DNA from 2 places in the Paracoccus marcusii genome. Region 1 is predicted to be linked to the other one. Evidence: riboswitches for the same ligand, from Rfam matches in the RefSeq annotation. Region 1 holds a riboswitch; the other holds the start of a gene.

Evidence for each region. Region 1 has a riboswitch for thiamine pyrophosphate ahead of thiD (bifunctional hydroxymethylpyrimidine kinase/phosphomethylpyrimidine kinase). Riboswitches for the same ligand answer to the same signal wherever they lie in the genome.
Region 2: linked by a shared signal. The riboswitch ahead of PRL19_RS03970 (thiamine ABC transporter substrate-binding protein) and the one ahead of thiD (bifunctional hydroxymethylpyrimidine kinase/phosphomethylpyrimidine kinase) in region 1 are both predicted to bind thiamine pyrophosphate.

Annotation. Positions count from the first base shown of each region.
Region 1 covers NZ_CP117466.1:2,892,622-2,898,190, reverse strand. The annotation lists gene PRL19_RS14330 (FAD-dependent oxidoreductase) at 1-577, opposite strand, end outside; gene thiD (bifunctional hydroxymethylpyrimidine kinase/phosphomethylpyrimidine kinase) at 570-1,373, opposite strand; TPP riboswitch at 1,444-1,546, opposite strand; gene PRL19_RS14320 (acyl-CoA thioesterase) at 1,641-2,117, shown strand; gene PRL19_RS14315 (DEAD/DEAH box helicase) at 2,265-4,172, shown strand; gene PRL19_RS14310 (ABC transporter ATP-binding protein) at 4,395-5,498, shown strand; gene PRL19_RS14305 (ABC transporter substrate-binding protein) at 5,524-5,569, shown strand, end outside.
Region 2 covers NZ_CP117466.1:805,960-811,528, forward strand. The annotation lists gene aroC (chorismate synthase) at 1-320, opposite strand, end outside; gene mutS (DNA mismatch repair protein MutS) at 317-2,938, opposite strand; TPP riboswitch at 2,997-3,096, shown strand; gene PRL19_RS03970 (thiamine ABC transporter substrate-binding protein) at 3,127-4,098, shown strand; gene PRL19_RS03975 (ABC transporter permease family protein) at 4,077-5,569, shown strand, end outside.

The DNA of each region.
Region 1 (5,569 bases):
CGGGCGCGTGCAGAACGACCATCTCGCCGCGCACGCCGCGGAGGTCGGGCAGGGCGGCCGACAGTCCGCGGGCATCGATCACCTGGCCTGAGACGTCGCCGGGCTCGGCGGTCGCGCATTCGATGCCGATGCCGCGCGCGGCCAGCCACGCGGCCAGGTCCGCCAAGGCACGTCGGGGGTCCAGATGCGCCTCGGTCGGAAAGATCAGGCCGGGCCGGGGTGGCAGGTCTGGTTCCAGATCGGCGCTGTCGCAGGGGTGATGCGCCGTGGCGCGGCGTGCATAGCGCGCCAGTTCCGCCCGGTCGCGGTCCAGCGCCAGGACCAGCGTGCCGCGCCGCGTGACGGGCGTAACGACTGACCAAGCATCGGCGGCCTCTGCGCCAAGGCGGGTGATCACGGGGTCGGCGGTCACGCCCTCGCATTGCGGGGCCAGCATGCCGCCGGCCCACCATGAGCAGCCGTGTGGGCCAGGCGCGCCGTTGCGGTCCAGGATGCGCGGTGTCAGCCCGCGCTGCACCAGCACATGGGCCGCGAACAGCCCGGCCACGCCCGCGCCGATGATGGTGACGTCAGCCATGCGACCAGACCGCATGGAAATGATGCACCGGCCCGTGCCCCGACCCCACGCACAGATCGTCCGCCGCCGCGATCGCGCGTTGCAGATAGCGGTGTGCGACCCCGACCGCCTGCTCCAGCGGCAGGGCGTGTGCCAGGCCTGCGGCGATGGCCGCCGACAGCGTGCAGCCGGTGCCATGCGTGTTGCGGGTGGACAGGCGTCGGGCGCTGAAGGGCGTCGCCCCCTGCGCGGTCACCAGAAGGTCGGTGCAGATCGCGCCGTCGCCATGCCCACCCTTCATCAGCACGGCCCCCGCGCCCATGGCACGCAGCGCGGCGCCCTGTTCGGCCATCTGGGCCGGGGTGGTGGCCGGGGCACAACCCAGCAGGCAGGCGGCCTCGGGCAGGTTCGGGGTCAGCAGCGTTGCGCATGACAGCAGGGCACGCAGCGCGTCGATGGCATCGGGCGGCAACAGGCGGTCGCCCGATTTCGCCACCATCACCGGGTCCAGCACGATGGGCAGGCCGCAGCCGTCCAGGCCGCCGGCCACCGTGGCGATGGCCTGGGCCCCGCCCAGCATGCCCAGCTTGACCGCCCGGACGTCCAGATCGTCCAGAACGGCACGCATCTGCCCCGCGATCATCGCGGGGCTGGCGGGTTCGACCAAGGCCACGGTGCGGGTGTTCTGCGCCGTCAGCGCGGTCACCACGCTGGCGCCATAGCAGCCAAGGGCCGAAAAGGTCTTCAGATCCGCCTGAATGCCGGCGCCGCCGCCCGAATCGGACCCGGCGATGGTCAGGGCAATGGGTGCTGTCACGTCGTCCCCCGTAATGTGGCGGGTCGTGACCGGGCAAAGGGGTGGGGACACAGGGCGGGCCGATGGCCGCGCGGATATCTGCACCGTTCCCTCCGCCGGTATGACCCGGATCAGGTTCGATGGGTTGGCTGTCGCCTCTCAGCCCCTGTGACGGGACACCCCAACGGTTTGCCCCCCAAGGCTAGGCGCGGCGGACGCGGGGCGCAAGGGGGGCTTTTCGCGCCCGCGCGATTGTCGCAGGATGGCGGGGCAGCGGACGGGGGACAGATGGACAGGCGCGGGCTGGAGATGACGGTGCTGATGTCGCCGGACATGGCGAATTTCAGCGGCAAGGTGCATGGAGGCGCGCTTTTGGCCTGTCTGGACCGGGTGGCCTATGCCTGCGCGTCGCGCTGGTCGGGAGAATATGCAGTGACCCTGTCCGTCGACCAGGTGACCTTCAAGGAGGCCATCCACGTGGGAGAGCTGGTGACCTTTCGCGCGCGGGTGAACCATACCGGCCGCACCTCGATGGAGGTCGGCATCCGGGTCGAGGCCGAGAACATCCGCCGCGGTACCCGCAGGCATACCAATTCCTGCTATTTCACCATGGTCGCGGTCGACGAACGCGGCCATCCTGTGCCGGTCCCCAAGCCCGAGCTTGAGGACGATATCGACCGCCAGCGCTGGCGGTCGGCCGAGGTCAGGCGCACCATGCGGCGCGAGATCGCGGCCCGCCAGGAGGCCGCGTCGAACACCCCCTGATTGGGCGTGGACTTTGCGATCCAAACCGCGTAGGGAACCGCCTTTGGCCCTGCTAGTCCGGGGCGGCGGGTGCAGGGTGGGCCGGTCGCAGCGACGATAGGTGCCGCTCATCGGGTCGCTCACGGCCCCCGCATTTTGGCGAATCACATGACTGAACTGAATTTCCCCGCGCCGCTTCAGGCGGCGTTGGCCGACAAGGGCTATGAGACGTTGACTGCCGTGCAGTCGGCGGTGCTGGCGCCCGAGGCCGCGGGTCGCGACGTGCTGGTCTCGGCCCAGACCGGGTCGGGAAAGACCGTGGCCTTTGGCCTGGCAATGGGCGCGGACCTTCTGGACGGCGACCGCATCATCGCGGGCGAGCTGCCGCTGGCCCTGGCCATCGCGCCCACGCGCGAACTGGCGCTGCAGGTCGCACGCGAGCTGGAATGGCTTTATGCCGGGACCGGCGCGCAGATCGCGACCTGCGTCGGCGGTATGGACTATCGCAACGAAAAGCGCGCCCTGCAGCGCGGCGCGCAGATCGTGGTCGGCACGCCCGGCCGCCTGCGCGACCATATCGACCGCGGCAGCCTGGACCTGTCGGACCTGCGCGCGGCCGTCCTGGACGAGGCCGACGAGATGCTGGACCTGGGCTTCCGCGAGGACCTGGAGTTCATCCTGGGCGCCGCCCCGGTCGAGCGCCGCACGCTGATGTTCTCGGCCACGGTGCCGTCGGCGATCGAGAAGCTGGCCCGCGATTTCCAGCGCGACGCCCTGCGCATCGCCGCCATGGGCGAGGCGCGCCAGCATGGCGACATCGCCTATCGCGCCTATACCGTGACCGCCCGCGACCGCGAGCCCGCGATCTTCAACCTGCTGCGCATCCACGAGGCGCAGACCGCCATCGTCTTCTGCAAGACGCGGGCCAACGTGAACCACCTGCTGGCGCGCATGTCGAACCGGGGCTTCAAATGCGTGGCCCTGTCGGGCGAGCTGTCCCAGCAGGAGCGGACCCACGCCCTGCAGGCGCTGCGTGACGGGCGCGCCCGCGTCTGCATCGCCACCGACGTGGCCGCGCGTGGCATCGACCTGCCGGGGCTGGAGCTGGTGATCCACGCGGACCTGCCGACCAACCCCGACACGATGCTGCACCGGTCGGGCCGCACCGGGCGCGCGGGCTCCAAGGGCGTGTCCGCGCTGATCGTGCCGTCGGCCGATTATCGTCGGGCACAGCGTCTGCTGCAGAACGCCAAGGTCTCGGCCGAATGGTTGGATGCGCCGACCGCGGACGAGGTGCGGGCGCGCGACGATCAGCGCATGCTGGACCATCCCGGCCTGCATGAACCCGTGGGCGACGACGCCGCCTTGGCCGCGCAGCTGCTGGAGCAGTTCAGCGCCGAACAGGTCGCCGCCGCCTTCTTGCGCCTGTGGCGCGAAGGCCGCCCCGCCGCCGAGGAACTGTCCGAGGCGCATGCGCCCCCCGCACCGATGGCCCCCCGTGCGCAGCGCGAGTTCGGCCCTTCGGTCTGGTTCACGCTGTCGGTCGGTCATTCCGGTCGGGCCGAGGCGCGCTGGCTGCTGCCCAAGGTCTGCGATGCGGGCGGGATCACCCGCGACAGCATCGGCGCGATCCGCGTCAAGCAGGACCTGTCCTATATCCAGATCGCGTCGGAAGTCGCCGCCAAGTTCGGCGATTTCATCGAGATCACCCCGGAGGTCACCATGCGCCGCATGGACGGCGCCCCCGACCTGGACGCGCCGATCGAGCGGGCGCCCCGCGCCCCGCGCACCGACAACCGTTCCGAGGGTCGCAAGCCCGCGCCGCGTGCCAAGCACGCCGCGTCGGACGAGGGTCACCACGCCCGCGTCAAGTCCGCCCGCGGCGGCTGGCTGCCCGATGATGCCCCCGCCGAACCGCGCGAGACTGGACCGCATGCGGCCGTGAAGTCGTGGAAGAAGAAGTCGTCGGCCGACGCTGGCAAGGGCCCCAAGCCGGCCTGGGCCAAGTCTAGGCCCGCCGGCGACAAGGCGGGCGCCCCCAAGGCGCATCGCAAGGGACCCAAGCGGCCCGCCTGACCGACAACTGCCCGCGGTGCCCAGCAACTGCCTGACAAACAGGCAGTGGGCCCTGCACGCTCTGCAATCCACATGGCCCTCGCGCCCGAAGCTCCCTTGCGGGGTTTCGGGCGCGACGCGTTCGGGGCATGGAATGTCGCAATTGATATTGCCAGTCGGGCAGGGCGACGCTTAACCTGATCCTTGCGCTGAATAACCAACGACATAACAGGGAGAGCGCTTTTGCTGGACGACCGCCACGGCGACGCATTCGTCGCCTTCGAGCATGTGCAAAAAAGCTATGATGGACAGACACTTGTCGTCAAAGACTTGAATCTGTCGATTGGACGGGGTGAATTTCTGACGATGCTGGGGCCGTCCGGTTCCGGCAAGACGACCTGCCTGATGATGCTGGCGGGCTTCGAGACCGCGACGAACGGAGAGATCCGTCTTGGCGGGCGTCCGATCAACCAGGTGCCACCGCACAAGCGCGGGATCGGCATGGTGTTCCAGAACTATGCGCTGTTCCCGCACATGACCGTCGGAGAGAACCTGTCCTTTCCGCTGGAGGTCCGCGGGATGGGCAAGGACGAACGCCAGACGCGCATCGCCCGCGCGCTGGACATGGTCCAGATGGGCAAGTTCGCGAACCGGCGTCCGGCGCAGCTGTCCGGCGGGCAGCAGCAGCGGATCGCCCTGGCCCGCGCCCTGGTGTTCGACCCCGAACTGGTGCTGATGGACGAGCCGCTTGGCGCCTTGGACAAGCAGCTTCGCGAGCATATGCAGTTCGAGATCAAGCACCTGCACGAGAAACTTGGAATCACCGTCGTCTATGTGACCCATGACCAGGGCGAGGCCCTGACCATGTCGGACCGCATCGCGGTCTTCAACGACGGGCGCATCCAGCAGCTGGCCCCGCCGTCCGATCTCTACGAGCGCCCCGAGAACAGCTTCGTCGCAAGCTTCATCGGAGAGAACAACGCCCTGGCCGGCACGATCGAGCAGCTGGATGGGGACAAGGCGCTGGTGCGGCTGGACGGGGGCGGGGTGATCGACGCCACCGCCGTGAACATCCGCGAGAGGGGTCAGCGCACGACCGTGTCGATCCGCCCCGAACGGGTCGAGTTCAAGCCCGAGATGATGTCCCAGGGCGCCCACACGATCGAGGCGCAGGTGATGGAGGTCATCTATATGGGCGACATCCTGCGCGCCCGGCTGAAGGTCGCCGGCAGCGACAATTTCGTCATGAAGATGCGCAACACGATCGGCCAGACCCGTCTGGACCCCGGCCAGGTCATCCGCATCGGCTGGCATCCCCAGGATGCCCGCGCGCTGGACCCGATCTGATCCCTTTTCCCAACCGGAGACTTCGATGAAGCGTTTTCTTGCACTCAGCACCGCGATGGGCCTGGTCGCCG
Region 2 (5,569 bases), 1.1 Mb from region 1:
GCATGACCGGGGCGGAAACTGGTCGCGATGTCGCCGTAATCCTTGGACCGCTGATCGGTGTTCTCGATCATCAGCTGGATCGCGGTGCCGGTGGTGACGCCCTCGAAGACGCCGGACAGGATGCGGACCTGGTCGGGTTCGCGCCGCTGCGTGGTGTGCTTGGACGTGCCGGGGCGGCGGCGGTCCATGAAGCACTGGATATACTCCTCGCTCAGGGGCACGCCGGGCGGCACGCCGTCCACCGTCGCGCCCAGGGCGGGGCCGTGGCTTTCGCCCCAGGTGGTAAAGCGGAACTCGCGGCCGAAGGTGTTGTAGCTCATGGGCGCGTCTCCTCGGACAGGGCTTTCAGTTCATAGATCAGGTCCAGCGCCTCGCGCGGGGACAGGGCGTCGGGATGGACCGCCTTCAGGCGATCATCCAGCGGGCGGGCCTTGGGCGCGGGCGGCGGGGCGGCGCGGAACAGCGGCAGGTCGTCGATCAGCGCCACGGGGCGCGCCGACTGACGCTCTCCGCTTTCCAGCGCGGTCAGGACGGTGCGGGCGCGTTCCACGACGGAGGCGGGCAGGCCCGCCAGCCGCGCGACCTGCACGCCATAGCTGCGGTCGGCCGCGCCTTTCTTGACTTCGTGCAGGAAGATCACCTCGCCCTGCCATTCGCGCACGGTGACGGTGGCGTTCTCGACGCCCTCCAGCTTGGCCGACAGCGCCGTCATCTCATGGTAATGCGTGGCGAACAGCGCCCGGCAGCGGTTGGCGGCATGCAGATGCTCCATCACCGCCCAGGCGATCGACAGCCCGTCCCAGGTCGAGGTGCCGCGCCCGATCTCGTCCAGGATCACCAGCGCGCGGTCATCGGCCTGGTTCAGGATCGCGGCCGTTTCCACCATCTCGACCATGAAGGTCGAGCGCCCCCGCGCCAGATCGTCGGCGGCCCCCACGCGGGAAAACAGCTGGCTGACCAGCCCGATATGCGCCGCGCGCGCCGGAACAAAGGCCCCGGCCTGCGCCAGCACCGCGATCAGCGCGTTCTGCCGCAGGAAGGTCGACTTGCCCGCCATGTTCGGCCCGGTCAGCAGCCAGATCGCGGGCGTGGCCCCGGTGGTCAGGTCGCAGTCGTTGGCGACGAAGCTTTCCGCCTTCCGGCGCAGCGCGCGTTCCACGACCGGATGGCGGCCCCCTTCGATGACGAAGGCGCGGCTGTCATCGACGCGCGGCCGGACCCAGCCCTCGCCCGAGGCAAGATCGGCAAAGGCGCAGGCCAGGTCGATCTCGGCCAGGGCGCGGGCCGCCTGCCCGATCCGCGCCGCCTGATCCAGGATCGCCGTCCGCAGGCGGTCGAAGATGCCGCGTTCGATCTCCAATGCGCGATCGCGGGCGTTCAGGATGCGGGTCTCCAGCTCGGACAGCTCCACCGTGGTGAAGCGGATCTGGTTCGCGGTGGTCTGGCGATGGATGAAGGTCTGGTTCAGCGGCGCGGCCATCATGCGCTCGGCATGGGTGGTCGTCGTCTCGATGAAATAGCCCAGGACGTTGTTGTGCTTGATCTTCAGGCTGCCGACCCCGGCCAGGGCCGCGTAATCGGCCTGCATCCCGGCGATGACGCCGCGCCCCTCGTCGCGCAGGCGCCGGGTCTGGTCCAGATCGGCGTCATGCCCCTCGGCCACGAAGCCGCCATCCCGCGCCAGCAGAGGCGGCTCTGCCACAAGTGCATCATCCAGCAGGTCAACCAGCGTCTCATGCCCGACCAGATCGCCCGCCGCATCGCGCAGCACGGGCGGCGCATCACCGGGCAGCCGCGCCGCGATGGCCGCGCCCTGCGTCAGCCCTGCACGGATCGCGGCCAGATCGCGCGGACCGCCCCGGTCCAGCGCCAGCCGCGACAGCGCCCGGTCCATGTCCGGCACCCGCGCCAGCGCGCCGCGCAGATCCGAAAGCAACCGCGCATCCCCCGCCAGCGCCGCCACCGCGTCATGGCGCGCCGCGATCAGGCCCAGATCGCGCGACGGTGCGCTGATCCGTCGCTCCAGCAGCCGCGCGCCCGGCGCGGTCACCGTGCGGTCGATGGCCGCCAGCAGCGATCCGTCGCGCCCGCCCGACAGGGCCTGGGTCAGTTCCAGATTGCGCCGGGTCGCGGCGTCGATCTGCATCGCGCCGCCCGCGCGTTCGCGCACCGGCGGGCGCAGCAGCGGCAGGCGGCCCTTCTGCGTCATGTCCAGATAATCGACGATGGCCCCCATCGCGGCCAGCTCCGCCCGGGTGAAGCTGCCGAAGCCGTCCAGCGTCTCGACGCCATAGAGCGCGCAGAGCCGCCGCGTGCCCGCATTGCTGTCGAAGGCGCTGGCATGCAGGTCGGTCATCACCGCGCCCGCGTCACCGATCAGCTCTTCCAGCCCGGTGTCGCAGGCCAGGACCTCGCGCGGGGCCAGCCGCGCCAGTTCGGGGGCCAGACGCGGCAGGGGGCAATCCATCACCGAAAACGCGCCGGTCGAGATATCGACCCAGGCCACCGCGCCCTCCTCGCGGACCACCACGAAGGCCGCCAGATAGTTGTGCCGCCGCGCCTCCAACAGCGATTCCTCGGTCAGGGTGCCCGGCGTCACCAGCCGCACCACGTCGCGCGCCACGACCGATTTCGAGCCGCGCTTCTTGGCCTCGGCGGGGTCCTCCATCTGTTCGGCGATGGCCACGCGGAAACCCTTGCGGATCAGCGTCAGCAGATAGCCCTCGGCCGCGTGGACCGGCACGCCGCACATCGGGATCGGCTTGCCCAGATGGGTGCCGCGTTTCGTCAGCGCGATGTCCAGCGCGGCGGCGGCGGCGACCGCGTCGTCGAAGAACATCTCATAGAAATCGCCCATGCGATAGAACAGCAGCGCGCCGGGATTGGCCTCCCGGATCGCAAGATACTGCGCCATCATCGGCGTGGGCTGATCAGACATGTCCTTGGTCATGGGCGGTTTCTATCCGCTTGCGCGGGCGCGCGAAACCTCTACATTCGGGATCACCTCGGGGTGCCCCATGCGGGCTGAGACGCGACAGCGGACCCGTAGAACCTGATCCGGCTCACACCGGCGGAGGGAAGGTGCGCACCCCCTTCTTTTCGATCACCCGACAAGAGAGGCTGCCGATGAAATCCGTCCTGATCCCCGCTTTGCTGCTGGCCGGCCCCGCTTTGGCCCAGGATCGCGTCCTGACCGTCTATGCCGGCGACAGCGTCACCAGCGAATGGGGCCCCGGCCCCGCCATCGAAGAGGGGTTCGAGGCGATCTGCGACTGCGACCTGCAATTCGTGACCGGCGACGTGCTGCCGCGCATCCTGATGGAGGGGGCGGGCACCCAAGCCGACATCGTCTTCGGCCTGAACACCGACATGACCGCGCGTGCCCGCGCATCGGGTCTGTTCGCGCCGCATGGGCAGGACACGTCCGACCTGTCGCTGCCCATCGCGTGGGAGGACGACATCTTCCTCCCCTACAACTGGGGCGAGACGGCCTTCGTCTATGACGCGACCCGGCTGGAGAACCCGCCCGCCAGCTTTGCCGAGCTGCTGGAGGCCGAGGACATCAGCATCGTCATCCAGGACCCGCGCAGTTCGGTGTCGGGTCTGGCGATGCTGCTGTGGGTCAAGTCGGTCTATGGCGATCAGGCGGGCGAGGCCTGGGCAAAGCTCGCCCCCAAGGTGCTGACCGTCACCCGCGGCTGGTCCGAATCCTATGGCCTGTTCACCGACGGAGAGGCGGACATGGTCCTGTCCTACACCACCTCGCCCGCCTATCACATCGCCGCCGAGGAGGACGACACCAAGCGCGCCGCGATCTTCCCCGAGGGGCATTACTTCATGGCCGAACTGGTGGCCCAGGTCGCGGGCACCGATCAGCCGGAACTGGCGCAAGCCTTCATGGACTGGGTGCTGACCCCCAATTTCCAGGCGACGATCCCGCTGGCCAACTGGTCCCTGCCCGCGAAACTGCCCCAGGCCGACTGGCCGCAGGTGATGCGCGACCTGCCCCGCCCCGACAAGACCCTGTTCCTGTCCGAGGACGAGGCAGAGGCCCTGCGCGCCCCCGCCCTGGACGAATGGCAGCGGGCTTTCCGCTGAGCATCGGCCACGCCATCGCGGGCGCGCTGGCAGCGCTGATCCTGGGCACGCTGGCGGCGGTGGCCTGGGTCGCGGGCGGGCTGTCGGGCCTGACCGAATGGGACCTGCGCGCCGTCTGGTTCACCCTTTGGCAGGCCGCGCTGTCCGCCACCCTGTCGGCCGCGCTGGCCGTGCCGGTGGCGCGCGCGCTGGCGCGGCGGCGGTTCCGGGGGCGCGGGCTGCTGGTCACGCTGCTGGGCGCGCCCTTCATCCTGCCGGTGATCGTGGCGGTCCTGGGTCTGATCGCGATTTTCGGGCGCAACGGCGCGCTGAACGGCGCGCTGGAGGCCCTGGGCCTGCCCGCCATCGGCATCTATGGCTGGCAGGGGGTGATCCTGGCGCATGTGTTCTTCAACCTGCCGTTGTCGGTGCGGCTGATCCTGCAGGGCTGGCAGGCGATTCCCGCCGAACGCTTCCGGCTGGCCGCATCCCTGGATTTCGCGCCCCGCGACATCGCCCGCCATCTGGAACGCCCGATGCTGCGCGGCGTGCTGCCCGGCGTCTGGCTGGCGGTGTTCCTGGTCTGCCTGACATCGTTCACGGTGGCGCTGGCCCTGGGCGGAGGGCCGCGGGCCACGACGGTGGAACTGGCCATCTATCAGGCCTTCCGCTTCGATTTCGACCTGGGCCGGGCGGCGGCCTTGGGGATGGTTCAGATCGCGATCTGCATCGCGGCGGCGGCGCTGGCCGCACGGATCACGGTGCCCGTGGGCTTCGGCGCGGGGCTGGACGCTTTGGGCGGGCCGCCCGCGCCGGGCGGCTGGCGGCGGCTGGCGGATGCGGCGGTGATCGCGGCGGCGGCGGCCTTTCTGCTGGCGCCGCTGATCTCGGTCGCGGCGACGGGCCTGCCGCGCCTGACCGCCCTGCCGCCCGAGGTCTGGCAGGCCACGCGCCGCTCGGTGCTGATGGCGGTGATCTCCGCGCTGCTCTGCGCGGGGGCGGCTCTGGCGCTGGCCCTGACGATGGCGCGGGGCGCGGCCCGGTGGGTCGAGGCCGCAGGCATGCTGCCGCTGATCGCCTCTCCGCTGGTGCTGGGCACGGGGCTGTTCATCCTGCTGCGCGGCACGGTCACGCCGCAGCAGATGGCCCTGCCGGTCACTGCGCTGATCAACGCGGCCATGGCCCTGCCCTTCGCCCTGCGCGCGCTGATCCCGGCGGCGCGGGCGCTGGAACAGGATTACGGCCAGCTTGCCGCATCGCTGGACCTGCGGGGCTGGGCACGGCTGCGCCTTCTGGTGCTGCCCCGTCTGGCGCGCCCCTTGGGCTTTGGCGCCGGGCTGGCGGCGGCGCTGGCCATGGGCGATCTGGGCGTCATCACCCTGTTCGCAGGGGATCGCCCGACCCTGCCGCTGATGCTGTACCAGCTGATGAACGGCTATCGCATGGCCGATGCCGCGGCTTGCGCCCTGCTGCTGATGGGGCTCAGCCTGGG